Regions from separate parts of the Exiguobacterium abrahamii genome, predicted to be linked through region 2. Evidence: riboswitches for the same ligand, from Rfam matches in the RefSeq annotation. Region 2 holds a riboswitch; each other region holds the start of a gene.
The links. A riboswitch is a leader RNA that binds a small molecule or an ion and turns the genes downstream of it on or off. The one in region 2 is predicted to bind S-adenosylmethionine.

Region 1 (3,903 bases), on a different contig from region 2:
CAGCGGAACGATTCCTTCATTCAAGTGCCACTGTTCATATGGTAATTCGAGTTCTTCGAGACGTTTGATGAGATGGTCCGTCCATTCTTGATTTTCGTGGAGAATATGAATTTTTGTCATGATTGTTGACCTACCTTTCGTTTCGCTTCGACCAGTGGCATTACGTCACGGGCAAAGCGTTCCATTTCTTCGAGTTGTGGTGAGAATTGTAATAAAAGTAACGTGACACCAACGGCTTCGAACGCTAGAATCCGTTCAGCGATTTGTTCTGGTGTTCCGATCAAGTTCGGTCGTAGACCACGGTTCGAGACGGAATAATCGTTCCGCTCGACCTGTTGCTCCAGTTGCGATTTACTGATGAAATCCTGATAACCGGCATAACCGGCGCTGTCTTCCTTGACGTCTGTAATGCGTTGCCACTCAAGAAGCGCTTCTTCTTCCGTATCTCGACAAATGATGTAGGCCGCAAGACCGAAGCTCTCGAGCGGCGTTTGTCCCGTCGCTTCCCGGCGTACTTTCATATCGCTGATTTTATGAGCTACTTCTTCGACCGTGCCCCCATGCATGACATAAGCATCACAGTGTTCGACGATCGTTCGTTTTCCAGCTTCACTCTCTCCACCAGCGTAGAGCTTGATGCCTGGACGCTGGACCGGCTTCGGATGGAGTTCTGCTTGCTCGATCGTGTAGTGATGACCGGAGAAGCTATACGGTGACGCATCTGCCCATAGTCCCTTCATGACCGTGACGAACTCTTCCGTCCGAGCATAGCGTTCATCGTGTGCTGTGAAGATACCGTTGTATTGTTTGGCTTCCTCTGCCCACCACGCCGAAACGACGTTGAGTGTAAAGCGTCCACCACTCAACTGATCGATGTTTGCCGCCATCTTCGCCGTCGTCGCTGGATTATGAAACCCGGGACGAACCGCTGTCATGATCTCTAAGCGTTCTGTCGTTGCAGCAATCGCTGCTGCCGTCGTCCATGCTTCAAGACTCGGTTCCTTGATGCCTTTGATATCATTCAAATTCAATTCCGCAATCAACGTCGTCGAGAAGCCGATCCGCTCTGCTGTTTGTGCGACTTGTTTTGCATAATCGAAGGTCGGTGGCATCTGTTCATTCTCGACGTTACGTAACCATCCCCCAAAAATCGGTAACCAAAAACCATACTCCACTCCATCATCCCCCTTATCATAAAAAACGCTCTTTTCGAAGTTCGAAAAGAGCGACGGTATCTTATCCTGTCCGCTCTTATCTTCGGAAGGTATCCCTTCCTGGAAGTAGCACCTTCCGCCACGGCGGGGTTGCTGAAGTGTCTTCGGGCCAGTCCCTCGACTTCTCTAGATAAGATGTGTTGCATTCATCGTACAGAATTCACTGAACTAAAGCAACCATTAAACCGTCTTTTCCAATCGGAATTATTTCGCGCATAAAAAATCCCGACGTCGTGTCGGGATTCCGGATTAATATGGTGCGACGAAATCTGATGTTGGCTCTGGTGCTTGTTCACCACGAACACGATCATAGAATTTTGCCATTGTAACGCTGAAGTATGGTCCAACCCATAAGACAGCAAGACCAAGTGTAACAATCACAAGTAATGCCCAACCAATGAATGATAGGAAGAGTAAGAATGCTTCCATCTTATGACCATCCATGAGTTGGCGTGAACGCGTGATGGCCTCGAGGATACCGATCGATGGTTCATCTCGAAGGATGTAGAACGTCAACAGGTAAGAGAACGACTTGATGATCCCTGGGATGATCAAGAGTAGTGTCCATAGGAATAAGAAGACCGCTTGCACAATCGAGACGCCGATGACTTTGCCGAAGATTTTATACGGCTCGAACAAATCAGCTACTTTGACTTCTTCATTGCGTGCGAACGACATCGCGACCCACGTCCAACCCGCTGCGATTGGGATCAATAAAATCGAAAGAATGATACTGACCGCACTCATCGCATTTAGGTCTTCGTTAGGATCAGGTCCGATGAACGTCGGAACGCTCTGGATGATAGAAAACAGTACGAACATGAGGATGGCAAACCCCCAACGACCGCTGAGCGACTCCTTCGCTGCTTTTTTTAATTGAGATGACATGAGTAAGGTCCTCCTTGAAAAATAAGTTCTTACCTTACTTTACGGTCGAATTCTTCTAATGTTTCACTGCTTTTTCAATAATTTTCCCTCTTGTTTCTTTTTAAGCCAAGCGCTCTCAAGTTGCCGCTCACACGCCGTGTATAACGAACGTCGACCATCGAGGCGTTCCATCGCGAATGGAATACCATGCTTTTTCGCCTGAGCGATGACATGCGCACTCGCTGCATGAGAGACACGGCTCGTCACGACGACGATCGCGTCCGTCTTTTTGGCGAGACAGGCAATCTTTTTCGCGGACTGTGCGTCCCCTGCCAGATGAATCAATTCGATTCCCGTCGGCGCAAAGAACTCGCGATAGACAGCGGTCTGTTGTTCGTTTCCGACAATGACGAGACGCATTCCTGTGAAGCGCGTGAAATCAAGCGGTGTCTTATCAACGAAATCCATCAATTGTCCGGGTACAGCTGTCGTCACGATCGGTTCAATCGTTCGCTCTTTTTGCATACGGACGCGACGCTGCGCTTTTTTAGCTTTCGGCACCGGTTGCCGTTTCATTTTTCGTGCATACCGATTTGACTTTTTTGTTGTCACAGGCGTCTTCACTACCTGTTGCTCCACCTCTGATCGGCGGTTGGATGATGTATTGACGACCGGCTCTTCATACGTGAACGGATGCTTCCAAGCAATCGTCAGTGTATCCTTCCGTCCCCGCCACATGACGAGATCGACGAGCTGCCCTGCTTCCAGTCGGAAATAACGCATGTCTTCGACCGGTACGACATAATAAAATGGCTTTCCTGACTCATCTTGCAGTGGACCATCCACCGTTCTCTCAATGATGCCATGTGCCTTGACGATTGCTTGTTCAAACACTAGACGCTCTGGATTCTCTCTCATCCGATCCGTCGAAACGACAGCTTCGATGCGGCAAATCGTTTTATGATCATCCTCCCGTTCCATTCGAACACGTACTTCCATGCCGTGCTCGAGATTCCAATCGCGGACGTCTCGTTCTGAAATATGACTGCCGGACCACTCTAATAAAGTACCGCCTTTTAATCCCCGCTGAAACGTATAGGCATAACGTTGCTTGCGTACTGGCTCGACCGGTACTTGTGGTGGCATGACGATGGTCTGCTCTAGCTCTACTACTTCGTCGACGACCGGTGTTTCTTGAACGTCACGTGGTGCATAATACGCTGACATCTTTACCCATTCATCGATTCCGTTTACTTCGTCGAGCCAGAGTTGCCAATCTTCGTACCGCTCCACGACCGCTAATTTCATCTGTACCAATTCAGTTGCTCGTTCCAACACCTGTTGCATCATCCGTAACCACTTCCTTTGCGTTTTTTTCACTATAGCAACGAAAAAACGCGGAAGTAGTCCAAAAAAATAACCAGGTTATTTTTTTGTTTAGGTACGTTGCTGAATTTCCACAGCCGGATCCTGACGCTTATATTTCGCGACGATGACGATCAAAACCGTGATGATCACAAGTAGGAACCAAGAAGATAATTTTCCAAGATCAACGACTGCCCAGCCTCCTTCTTGATGCGGATAGACCCAGCCTTTAAAGAACGTCACGATATTCTCTGCGATCCAAATGAAAAAGGCGATCAGTAAAAAGGACAGGACGAGCGGCATCCGGTAAATCGTCTGCTCGATCGTAAAATGAACCCATGACTTATAGAAAACGAGGACGACGAGAACCATCAATAGCCAGCGTGCATCGAAGATCCAGTGGTGGGTGAAGAAGTTGAGATAGACGAGACTACCGACGCTGATCGCAAGCCACGGG
Region 2 (3,903 bases):
TGGAGGAACAGGTGTCGACCGGGCAACAGGAGCCGTCACACCACCAATCTATCAAACAAGCACATACAAGCAGGATAAAATCGGTCAACTCAAGGACGGATACGAATACTCACGGACAGCGAACCCGACACGGACGAGCATCGAACGATTGATTGCGGATCTTGAGGGCGGCGCACGTGGTTTTGCCTTCGGTTCTGGGATGGCAGCGATTCATGCCGTCTTCCACTTACTTGAGTCTGGCGACCACATCGTCATGACGGATGATGTCTACGGTGGTACGTTCCGCTTGATGCAACGCGTCTTACCGAAGTTCAACATCCAAGTAACATTCGTCGATACGACGGACCTTGCGGCGACGGAAGCAGCGATCCAAGACAACACGAAGATCGTCTACGTCGAAACACCGACGAACCCGTTGTTGAAAGTAACGGACATCGAAGCGATCGCAACAATCGCCAAACGTCACGATCTTAAACTCGTCGTCGACAACACGTTTGCGACTCCATACCATCAACAACCACTCGCGCTCGGTGCAGATATCGTCTTGCACAGTGCGACGAAATACATCGGCGGACACTCGGATGTCGTCGCTGGACTTGTCGTCGTCAAAGATGATGCGCTCGGCGAAGAGTTGCACTTCATCCAAAACTCGACAGGCGGCGTGCTTGGACCGCAAGACAGCTTCTTGCTCGTCCGTGGTCTTCGTACACTCGGTATCCGGATGGATGCGATCGAAGAGACAGCCCATGATCTCGTTGAGTTCCTACAAGCGCAAGATATCGTCTCGAACATTTTCTACCCGGGACTTGCATCGCATCCTGGTCACGAGATCCAAGCGAAACAAGCGACTGGATTTGGTGGGATGATCAGCTTTGATGTCGGTTCAGCAGCGAACGCAGAAAAACTCGTCGAGGCGACACACTTCTTCACACTTGCTGAAAGTCTTGGTGCCGTCGAGAGTCTGATTTCCGTTCCTGCACGGATGACGCACGCGTCGATCCCAGCAGAACGTCGGGCAGAACTTGGCATCACGGACGGTCTCGTTCGGATTTCAGTTGGACTTGAAGACGCGGAAGATTTGAAAGAAGACTTAACACGTGCTTTCACGTTCCTCGAAAAAGTTTCTGAAAAAACTGTTTGACAACAAAAATAACCCCTGCTAATATTCAGAATATATTCTACAAACTTAATACCGAAACTCTTATCGAGAGTGGTGGAGGGACTGGCCCGATGAAACCCGGCAACCGCGGATTTAATCCGAAGTGGTGCTAATTCCAGCAGACAAAAGTCTGGGAGATGAGAGCAAATGGTTTTGTGTACTGAAAAAGTGCGCGCGTTTGCTCTAAAACGCGCGCACTTTTTTTATTTTAGGAGGGACAGTTGTGATTCGTTTACAAGACGTAGGAAAGATTTATCGCTCAAAGCGCGGAGCGGTCGAAGCCGTCGCGAATGTCGATCTGACAATCGAGCGCGGTGAAATTTTTGGAATAATCGGTTATTCCGGAGCAGGGAAATCGACCTTGATCCGATTGCTGAATATGCTTGAGGCACCAACGAGTGGTTCGATCCAAATCGATGGTGTTGAAATGACATCACTGAAACCAAAAGAATTACGAGGCGTCCGCAAGAATGTCTCGATGGTCTTTCAGCACTTCAACTTACTATGGTCACGGACGGTTGAAGAGAACATCATGTTCCCACTCGAACTCGGTGGCTTCCCGAAGGCACACCGAAAGGAACGGGTTGCGGAACTGATCCAACTCGTTGGTTTGGACGGACGCGAAAAAGCTTATCCGTCGCAATTATCCGGTGGTCAAAAGCAACGTGTCGGTATCGCTCGGGCACTGGCATCGAACCCGGATGTTCTCTTATGTGACGAGGCAACAAGTGCACTCGACCCGAAGACGACGGACTCGATTCTTGAGTTACTTGTCGATATCAACGAAAAACTGAAACTGACGATTGTCTTGATCACACACGAGATGCACGTCATTCAAAAAATCTGTCACCGGGTCGCCGTCATGGAAGCCGGTAAAATCGTCGAGCAAGGACCGGTCGCAGAGGTCTTCCGTCATCCGAAGCAAGCGATGACGAAGGAGTTCGTCAAACAATTGACGTCGCCGTCGGAAAACGAGTTGACGTTCGCGAAACTACGCGAACGGTACCCAACCGGAAAGATCGTTCAGTTGACGTTCGTCGGATCGACAGCGGAAAGCCCGATCCTCGCGGAAGTCATGAAGGATTCACCGGTCCTGTTCAATATCATCGGCGGAAACGTCGGTCAATCACAGGAAGGGGCACTCGGTACACTGTTCATTCAGTTGATTGGGGAAACAGCAGCAACACAAGCGGTCATCACGAAGCTTCAAGCCAGTGATGTTGAAGTGGAGGTGGATCACCGATGATTTCATTCTTTGACAACCTAGACTGGGACATGGTGTGGGAAGCGACAGGCAGTACCGTCTATATGACGGCAATCGCTGGGGTTTCGACATTCGTTCTCGGTTTGATCATTGGTTTACTATTGTATGCGACAAACGAAGAGTTGTTGTTCAAGAATCGGGCGTTCTATTCAGTGTTGAGCTTGGTCGTCAACGTCTTCCGTTCGATTCCGTTCATCATCTTACTGATCTTATTGATTCCATTTACGACAGCAATCGTCGGTTCGTTCCTCGGACCAACGGCAGCATTACCGGCACTGATTTTCGGTGCTGCACCATTTTACGGTCGGATGGTTGAACTCGCGTTACGTGAAGTCGATAAAGGTGTCATCGAGGCAGCTGAATCGATGGGCGCGACGAAGTTCCAAATCATCTATAAAGTCTTAATCCCGGAAGCGTTGCCTGCCATCGTTTCTGGTATCACGGTCACACTCGTCTCACTTGTCGGTTATACGGCAATGGCCGGAGTAGTCGGCGGAGGTGGACTTGGGGACATGGCCTTCATCGAAGGATTCCAGCGTTCTCAAAACGATGTCATCGTCATTGCGACACTCTTAATCTTAGCGATCGTCTTCGTCATCCAAATCATTGGTGATTTGCTGATCCGTGCGATCGATAAACGTTAATTCAAATTTTATTCATATTGGAGGAATCATTCATGAAAGTTTGGAAAAAATTCGTAGGTACTGCCGCTGTATCCGTTTTAGCAATCAGCCTTGCTGCATGTGGCGAAAAATCATCAGGATCAGGTAGCGACGACAAAACACTCGTCATCGGTGCTTCAAACGTACCGCACGCTGAGATTCTTGAGCACGTCAAAAAAGAATACGAAGCAAAAGGCTACAAGCTTGAAATCAAGAAGTTCCAAGATTACGTACTTCCGAACAAAGCACTCGCTTCAAAAGAAATCGATGCGAACTACTTCCAGCATGTACCGTATCTTGAGCAACAAGAGAAAGAAAACAAATCGTATAAGTTCGCGAACGCAGGTGGCGTTCACGTTGAACCACTCGGTATCTACTCGAAGAAATACAAGTCACTCGATAAGTTGCCAAACGGTGCAACGATCCTGACGAGCTCAAACGTCGCGGAACGCGGTCGTGTCTTGACGTTCCTTCAAAATGAAGGATTGATTAAACTCAAAGACGGTAAAACGACAGATGCACAACTCGGTGATATCGCAGAGAACCCGAAGAAACTCAAGTTCAAGACGAACATCGAAGCATCACTTCTTCCGCAAGCTTACAAAAACAATGAAGGTGACGCTGTCCTCATCAACACGAACTATGCGATTGATAACGGTCTGAACCCGTTGAAAGACGCGATCGCATCAGAAGATGAGTCGTCACCATACGTCAACATCATCGTCACACGTGACGGCGATGAGAAAGACAAGCGTGTCACAGCACTTCTTGACGTTCTGCACGAGAAGAAAAACCAAGATTGGATCCTCGACAAGTAC
Region 3 (3,903 bases), on a different contig from region 2:
TCACATTGTTCGCAATCGTATGGACATGCAGGGAACAACCGGCGTCCGTTCGATTGAACACTTCGACATGGAGCAATGTCTCAGCGGAAGGACGCCCGGATTGCTCACCGATCAATTGACCGGTCGCATCGACATGAACGAAGTCGTCAGGAGTCGTCTGCCGTTTATCTTTTCCGCTTGCCGTCACAAGGAATTCAACCGGGACACCGGATGTCCGGATGGCGAGATTGCCACTCGTACCAGGGAACCAATCACGCGCCGCAAGCTCTTGTTTGATGGCACGTAATTCTTCATAGCGTCGCATGAATGTCATGTTGTCACCTCCGCTCGTGTTAAATCATGAACGATATCGTGGAACGTCTCAAACGGTGTATAGGCGATATCGTTCTCTTCACACAACGTGATCAGATAATCACGGGCATAGACACGATCCGCTTGTTTTGCGAGTTCGAAGTCCGTCACCGAGTCGCCGATGACGATGATGACGTCACCGTCTTTACGTAGTGTCCGGGCAACGGACGTTTTACAACAGCCGCACCCGTTCGTACAATGGGCATCGCAGGCGTTTGGCCAATCGATATGGACGAATGGACCACTGAAATCAGCGACGTTACAGTAAATCTGTTCTTGGTCGAGGAAGGGCGCTAAGATCGGTTCGACGAAAAAGTCCATTCCACCGCTGACGATCGAGAAATCGATGTCTTGACGACGACTGTACTGAAGCAACTCCGAAAATCCGTCGCGAATGACGGCGCGCTCCAGTAAAAAGTCAAGATAGGACGCTTTCCCATCAGATGGCAGAAGTGCGAACATTTGTCCGACACCACTTTGAATCGATAACGTCCGGTCGAGTACGCCGCGTTTTAACGGTTCGAAGTCACGCGCTGGCGCAAATGCCTGCATGAGTGCGATGATGTTATCCTGTGTCGTCACCGTCCCGTCGAAGTCACAAAGAATCCGTACGGTCATGACTTGATCCCCCAAGCGTCGAGGGCAATTCGTAATTCTTCATGACGCGATGCTGCCGTCGATAGGGATTCATTTGCGAGTGCCGCATCGAGTGCCTGACGGAAAGCAATGACGCCAGCCGCAGCACCTTGCGGATGACCATGTACGCCGCCACCGGCGTTGATGACGGAATCGATCCCGAAGTCCCGTACGAGTTGAGCGACGAGTCCAGGATGAATACCGGCTGAAGGAACCGGGAAGATTGATTTTGTCTGCCCGAGACGGGTCGCTTCGACCGCGATGCCACGAGCGACATCCTTTGGCAAAGCGACATTGCCGTAAGGAGACGGGAATAGCGTCAAGTCTGCTCCAGCAGCACGCGGTAATGTGCCGAGTAAGACAGGGGCTGCGACTCCGTGATTCGGGCTAGCGATCAACGCACCGCTATATGCCGGATGATTGAAGATCGGAACGTTGATTTCCGGATCACTTGCCAGTTCGCGTAAGACGTCGAGTCCGTATGTGAAGGTATTCAGCAAGAAAGCAGTCGCTCCAGCATCAATCAATCGCTTGGCTTGATCCTTGAGCGTAAAGACGGGACCGCTGAGTGTGATCGCATATAACGCACGTTTACCGGTCCGTTGGAAGTGAGCATCGATGACCTCACGTCCGATCCGTGCCCGGTCAATCGTCGGTGTCAACGGATTGTCGTATAGGATCTCATCGTCCTTGACGAGATCAATCCCACCAGCGAGTTGTCCTTCGAGTTGATCACGAAGGAACGATAAATCGCGTCCGATGACTCCTTTGAAGATGCTCATTAATAATGGGCGATCTTCGACACCGATCAAGGAACGGACCCCTTCGATCCCGAACTTCGCACCTGGAAAGTCCGACGTAAATGTATCGGGTAGTAGCAATTCTGTTAATTTGATTTCACCGTCGAGTGAGAGTTTCCCGAAGACGGTCGTCAGAATCGCAGAAAAGTCGCGCGATACGTTATGTTCCGGGTAACGAATCGTGATATATCCTTTGCCATCGCGCTCTTCGGTATGTACGACTTCCCCTTTGAACGAGGCGAGTTGTTGTTGTTCGAGATGATTCAGTTCCGTCCAAGAACCGACTGTCAGACCAAGCGCGAGTTGTTCAGCGCGCTGCTCGAGTCGATCACGGACAGTCAATTGATAAGTAGCAGTGATATAAGCCATGTCTTTCCTCCTTCAACAAAAAAATGGTCTCTCGTCAGCGACAAGAGACCATGAATGATTCGAACGTGGACTCTTATCTGTCAGCTTAGTAGCTGCAAGAATTAGCACCGTGCCAAAAGGTCGGTTGCTGCGACATCGTAGGGCTTGTCCCTCCGTCTGCTCTTGATAAGAATTGGATGAAATTGTGAAATCTAATTGCAATTTTTACATGAGAATCGTGACTTGTCAAACTATTTTTAGAAAATTTATTTTTTTGAAAATACTCTTTCTATAGATGACTTAAAAATGATGTCCGTTTCTGCTTGATTTCGATTTGACAGCGAGGAAGTCGATTGCGTAAGATTCAAATCAATATCACACACGACAACTACATACGACTCTTATCGCGAGTTGGCAGAGGGAATTGGCCCGATGACGCCGCAGCAACCGACCACTAGGCACGGTGCTACATCCAACAGACGTTTCGTCTGAGAGATAAGAGGACGCAGTGACTTTCCTGCGCCTCTTTTCGATGACGAAAAGAGGCGCTTTTTCGTGTATCACATAGGGGGAAACTGAGATGACATACAAAGCATTCACAGAACAGGACGCGATTGATCGTGTTCGGACATTAGGACTGATCGGCGACGGAGCCGTCGAAGCAGAAGAGATTGGCGACGGCAACCTCAACCTCGTTTTTCGAATTCGAGAGGGTGAACATCGCTTGATTTTAAAACAAGCATTACCATATGCGAAGGTCGTCGGGGAGAGCTGGCCGTTATCGCTCGAACGGGCGTGGATCGAGCAATCCGCACTCCGTGAATTCGCACGGCATGCGGTACCGTTCGTGCCACGTGTTTTTCATGCTAGTCATGAAGAGGCGTATACGGTCATGGAAGATCTTTCACATCTGACGATCGTTCGAAGCGGTTTACTCGCAGGTGAACAGTATCCGTTGCTTGCGGAACATATCGGTTCTTATCTCGCTCGGACGTTATTCCATACATCGGACTTTGCGCTTGGTCCGGTTGAAAAGAAACGTGTCGCCCGAACGTACTACAATCCAGACTTGTGCGACATCACGGAAAAATTAATCTTCACGGATCCGTTTCATGACGCGGAGACGAACGAGATTGAATCCGGACTCGAAGAAGAGGTGGCACGTCTATGGGCAGACGATGAGTTGAAACGCGAAGTCGCAAAACTCGAAGCGCTCTTCATCACGAAAGGAGATGCATTGCTGCACGGCGATCTACATACAGGCAGCATCTTCGCCTCGGCGACGGAAACGAAAGTCATCGATCCAGAATTCGCCTTTTATGGTCCATTCGGATTCGATGTCGGACAGTTCATTGCGCATCTATTCTTCGCAGCATATCCGGATTACCCTACACGACGTGACGCCCGAATCAAGGACATTGATACGTTCTGGCTGACGTTCGCTTCAACGTTCCGTGCATTATGGGAACGGGAAGCCGTCGAACCGTTCCAGGCATCAGGACTCGTCGATGATGTACTGAGCACGATCTTGCAGGATGCCCTTGGCTTTGCCGGTTGCGAATTGATTCGGCGGACGATCGGTCTTGCACCGGTCGCTGATTTAGAATCGATCGATTCAACGACGGAACGCTTAGAGCGAAAACGTCACGTGCTCCGTCTAGGATCGGCGTTAATCAAACGCCGTACAGAATGCCGAACATTCGATGATTTACGAAACTTTGACGTAACGGAGGAACTCAGCCGATGACTACATTCGTTCAAAGTATTC
Region 4 (3,903 bases), on a different contig from region 2:
CGGATGAAATCGGTCGCGTAAGATGCCGGAAAACAATTTGCACCGATTGCTGCGAGCTGTGGATGTTGTCCAATTGTCTCAATACACGTCGCAAGTGCCGTTCCTTCACTAATGTGTGTCGCATCTTGAAGCGAGAACGTCAGCCAAGCGGACACTTCCGGATACGCTTCGAGAATCCGGAACAACACGACAGCTTCCTCGAGCGACGGTATCGTCTCAAATGCCAGTAGATCAGCCCCCGCTTCAATCAATGCTTCGATCCGTGGTCTGTGGAAGGCTTCTAGCACATCTGCTGACACCCCATAATGACCGCGATACTCAGAACCATCTGCTAAGTAGGCACCATAAGGACCCACTGATCCCGCGATCAATGCGTCACTCTTCCCGCTACGCGTGCGTGCTTTTTGCGCCAAGGTGACCGTTTGTCGAATCAGCGCCTGTGCTTCCGCTGTCGTGATATGACGTTGCTTGAATCCTTCGATACTTGCTTGATAGCTTGAAGTGATCGCGACATCGGCACCTACTTCAAAGTAGTCACGATGGACGTGTTCGATCTGTTCCGGTGCTTCGATCAAGAGACGTGCTGACCAAAGCGGGTCGTTCAGGTCGAATCCCTTCTGTTCAAGTTCGGTTGCAAGGGCACCATCTAAAATAAGAAAGGGAACTTCCTGTAATCGTTGATCAACTGGATTTTTGATTCGGGACATCTTCAACACTCCGTTTCTGAGCAGAATTCGTGAACGCATGAACGATATAACAGATCACGATGAATGGAATACCACAGTACAAGGCGATTCGTTGTGTCGGATCAAATCCGATACCAATCAGAGAAATCAAACAAACGACGAAAGCGGCGATCGGTACAAATGGAAAGAGTGGTGTGCGATAGACCAATTCGTCGACCGTATGCCCTTCGCGGAGGAATTGTTTCCGGAAACGATACTGGGCAACACTGATACTCATCCAAACAACGACAACAGCGAGACCGGAAATCGAGACGAGCGCGATATAGACACTTCCTGCTGCATAGATGCTAGACAGCAAGGCAAGTCCTCCACCAAGCATGCTGAACAATACCGCTCGAAGTGGAACCCCAATTGGTGTCACCTGGGCGAAGAAGCGTGGAATCATGCGTTCGTTCGCAAGCGACCAGAGCATCCGAGAGGCGGCGTAAAGTCCAGAGTTCGCTGCCGACAAGATCGCTGTCAAAATGACGAAGTTCATCACGTCTGCCGCGTAGGGAATTCCGATTCGTTCAAACACGGCGACGAACGGACTTTCGAGTACACCTTTCCCATCCGTTGGTAATAAGACGGCTAACACGATGATCGTACCGACGAAAAAGAGGACGAGTCGCAAGATCGTCGTCCGGATTGCAAGCGGAATCGTTCGTTTCGGATCGACTGCTTCACCCGCTGCGACACCGATTAGTTCCGTTCCCGAGTAAGCAAAGTTCACGGCAAGCATCGTCATGAAGATGACGAAAGCGCCATTTGGAAACAACCCGCCTTCGGTTAACGAAGAAAAGAATGGAGCCGGGCTACCATCTTGCAGTGGAATGAAGCCGACGATTGCTCCCGCACCGAGTAAAATGAACGCAATGATCGTCACGACCTTAATAGCGGAGAACCAAAACTCGACTTCAGCGAACACACGAACCTTCAAGACGTTGATACCAAGGATCATCGCAGCGAACAATGCGCTGAACACCCATACCGGAATCGACGGGAACCAACGTTGCATCAAAATGCCTGCTGCCGTGAATTCTGAACCAAGGGCGACCGTCCACGTCAGCCAGTAGAGCCAGGCCACTGTATAACCGGTACCGGGTCCGATGTACTTCGTTGCGTACTTATGGAATGATCCGGTTTCCGGCATATGCACGGCGAGTTCACCGAGACTTAACATGACTAAGTAAACGACGACGGTCCCGATCAAATACGATAAAATCGTTCCGACACGTCCTGCTTGTTCCAACGTATAACCTGTACTTAAAAATAATCCGGTTCCAATGACACCACCTAACGACAGCATGATCAGATGGCGTGATTCCATCTTGCGTCGAAATGCTCCGCTCGTTTTCATGAATCCATTTCCTCCTCATTCCACCTACTTCAAACAAAAAACGCATCCTCACGGATGCGTCGGTCGACAATTCGGAAATCTTATCGATCGGGTGCAGCACCCGCAGGAATTAGCACAGTATCTTTCGACCTGTTGCTGAGGTTTCATAGGGCCAGTCCCTCCACCTCTCTGGATAAGTATGTAATTGTTCCTAACCCTATCAAGTCTTTTCCGAATTGTCAACACAATTCAGAATACTTCTATCAAAAAAACATTCCGCATCGTATCGATCCGGAATGTTTGAAGGGTTACTTTTTAGCGAATAAATCCGCTGTTTTCAAGGCTGCACGAACCGCTTTCCGATTCAATGTTCCTTGCTGGTGCTTCATTTTCTTCGTTTGGGCAGCCAGTTGCGCTTTGAGTGCCGCAATCTCTTGATCCTTTTGAGCCATTCCTGTTTGTTTCTGCAATGCTTTGATTTTCTTATCTTTTTCAGCTAATTGTGCTTTTGTTTGTTTTTGCGCATCCGCAATCTTCTTCTCTTGTTCCGGGAAGAACCGTTCAAAACGAGCGACTGCTTCTTCAAGACTCACGCCAGAAATCGGCTGGACTGGTGGGAGCAACTCGGTTTGCGCCATTTGACGGTCAAACGGTACATTCTCAGGATAGTTCGTCTCTTGATAGATATGTTCAAGATCGTTCACGTTCAAGAAGTCAACGAAGTTGTCGAAGTTACGCGCTTGAACACGTGCCGGACTTTGGAAGTCAGCGCTTGCTACGACGTCGGATAATTGTGTATCCGCTGTAATGTCGTTCGCCCAAATATGCGTCAACTGATGGTAATCCGTCAATTCGCGCATCCGTGCATCTTTTGGAATGAGGATACTCGGCGTACCTGCAAGCGTTGCTGTGATATTTCCGTGCAAGCGCGCACCAAAACTAAGGTCTGCTTGTCCGATGAAATCGAACCATGTCTGTGCGTTCAAGAAGAAGCGGACCCGATCATTCATGTAAGCAGGATCCGACATCTTCACCGGATAGTTCGTCACTGAAAGATCTGCGATCGGGTGCGTTCCTGTATACGTCAACTTCAGTTCCTTCATCCACTGGGGAATGAAGTAATGATTCGGGTACTCTTCCATTCCGCGTGTAATGAAATCAAGGACGTTTTGTGGAGCCAAACGTGACGAGTTGACCGTAATCATCGATTCAGGTGTGATATTTGTTTCACGGATGTGCAAGTCGCGACCGAACGCGTACATCGAAGGACATCCGATGACGCGATGATCGATCCCTTCGCGGAAACCAAGACGTGTTAAGTATTTCGACGTGATCTCCCCGCGAAGACCAAGCATGCTCGAGCGCTCGAGAACGGCACTGACGAATGCTTTGACATCTTCATCGAATGGGAATCCACCATCTAAGTCTGGTTCAAACGGTGCACGTAACCCTACACCGATGACGACGACTGGAATTTTTAATTTTTTGATGAGACGTGTATATTTCCGTAACGTCGGTACGAATTCTTTTCGGAATGCATCCGCTAACGGAATGACATAAAGATCAAAGTTGGCATTGATTTCGTCTGCCCGTTCTTCGTCGTAATAGTAATAGTCAGGTGTAATCGTCGTACCTTCTGTCATCAACGTCCGAAAGATACTGTATTGATAGATAAGATTTCCAACGTTTCCTCCAATGGAATTATGTTTCATCAAATAAGGAGCATCGAACTGTTCGAATGGTGTCATACCTGCACGAATAATAATACGTTTCATAATGGATAAACTTCCCCTCTCGTCTGCTTCATTCGTCCTTGCAAGAAAAAAATACGGAAAAATA

Region 1: another riboswitch for S-adenosylmethionine. It lies ahead of ITJ88_RS14030 (LLM class flavin-dependent oxidoreductase); the one in region 2 lies ahead of ITJ88_RS02260 (methionine ABC transporter ATP-binding protein).
Region 3: another riboswitch for S-adenosylmethionine. It lies ahead of ITJ88_RS11320 (2,3-diketo-5-methylthiopentyl-1-phosphate enolase); the one in region 2 lies ahead of ITJ88_RS02260 (methionine ABC transporter ATP-binding protein).
Region 4: another riboswitch for S-adenosylmethionine. It lies ahead of ITJ88_RS14165 (amino acid permease); the one in region 2 lies ahead of ITJ88_RS02260 (methionine ABC transporter ATP-binding protein).

What each region holds. Positions count from the first base shown of each region.
Region 1 is NZ_JADOYC010000005.1:164,490-168,392, forward strand. It holds gene ITJ88_RS14025 (ATP-grasp domain-containing protein) at 1-120, opposite strand, end outside; gene ITJ88_RS14030 (LLM class flavin-dependent oxidoreductase) at 117-1,175, opposite strand; SAM riboswitch class I at 1,249-1,351, opposite strand; gene ITJ88_RS14035 (DUF975 family protein) at 1,464-2,102, opposite strand; gene ITJ88_RS14040 (DUF2325 domain-containing protein) at 2,166-3,428, opposite strand; gene ITJ88_RS14045 (DUF817 domain-containing protein) at 3,519-3,903, opposite strand, start outside.
Region 2 is NZ_JADOYC010000001.1:455,333-459,235, forward strand. It holds gene ITJ88_RS02255 (bifunctional cystathionine gamma-lyase/homocysteine desulfhydrase) at 1-1,141, shown strand, start outside; SAM riboswitch class I at 1,199-1,303, shown strand; gene ITJ88_RS02260 (methionine ABC transporter ATP-binding protein) at 1,383-2,405, shown strand; gene ITJ88_RS02265 (methionine ABC transporter permease) at 2,402-3,067, shown strand; gene ITJ88_RS02270 (MetQ/NlpA family ABC transporter substrate-binding protein) at 3,100-3,903, shown strand, end outside.
Region 3 is NZ_JADOYC010000003.1:15,705-19,607, reverse strand. It holds gene ITJ88_RS11330 (methylthioribulose 1-phosphate dehydratase) at 1-313, opposite strand, end outside; gene ITJ88_RS11325 (2-hydroxy-3-keto-5-methylthiopentenyl-1-phosphate phosphatase) at 310-969, opposite strand; gene ITJ88_RS11320 (2,3-diketo-5-methylthiopentyl-1-phosphate enolase) at 966-2,156, opposite strand; SAM riboswitch class I at 2,227-2,328, opposite strand; SAM riboswitch class I at 2,534-2,637, shown strand; gene mtnK (S-methyl-5-thioribose kinase) at 2,716-3,882, shown strand; gene mtnA (S-methyl-5-thioribose-1-phosphate isomerase) at 3,879-3,903, shown strand, end outside.
Region 4 is NZ_JADOYC010000005.1:190,223-194,125, forward strand. It holds gene mmuM (homocysteine S-methyltransferase) at 1-707, opposite strand, end outside; gene ITJ88_RS14165 (amino acid permease) at 682-2,085, opposite strand; SAM riboswitch class I at 2,163-2,264, opposite strand; gene ITJ88_RS14170 (polysaccharide pyruvyl transferase family protein) at 2,373-3,839, opposite strand.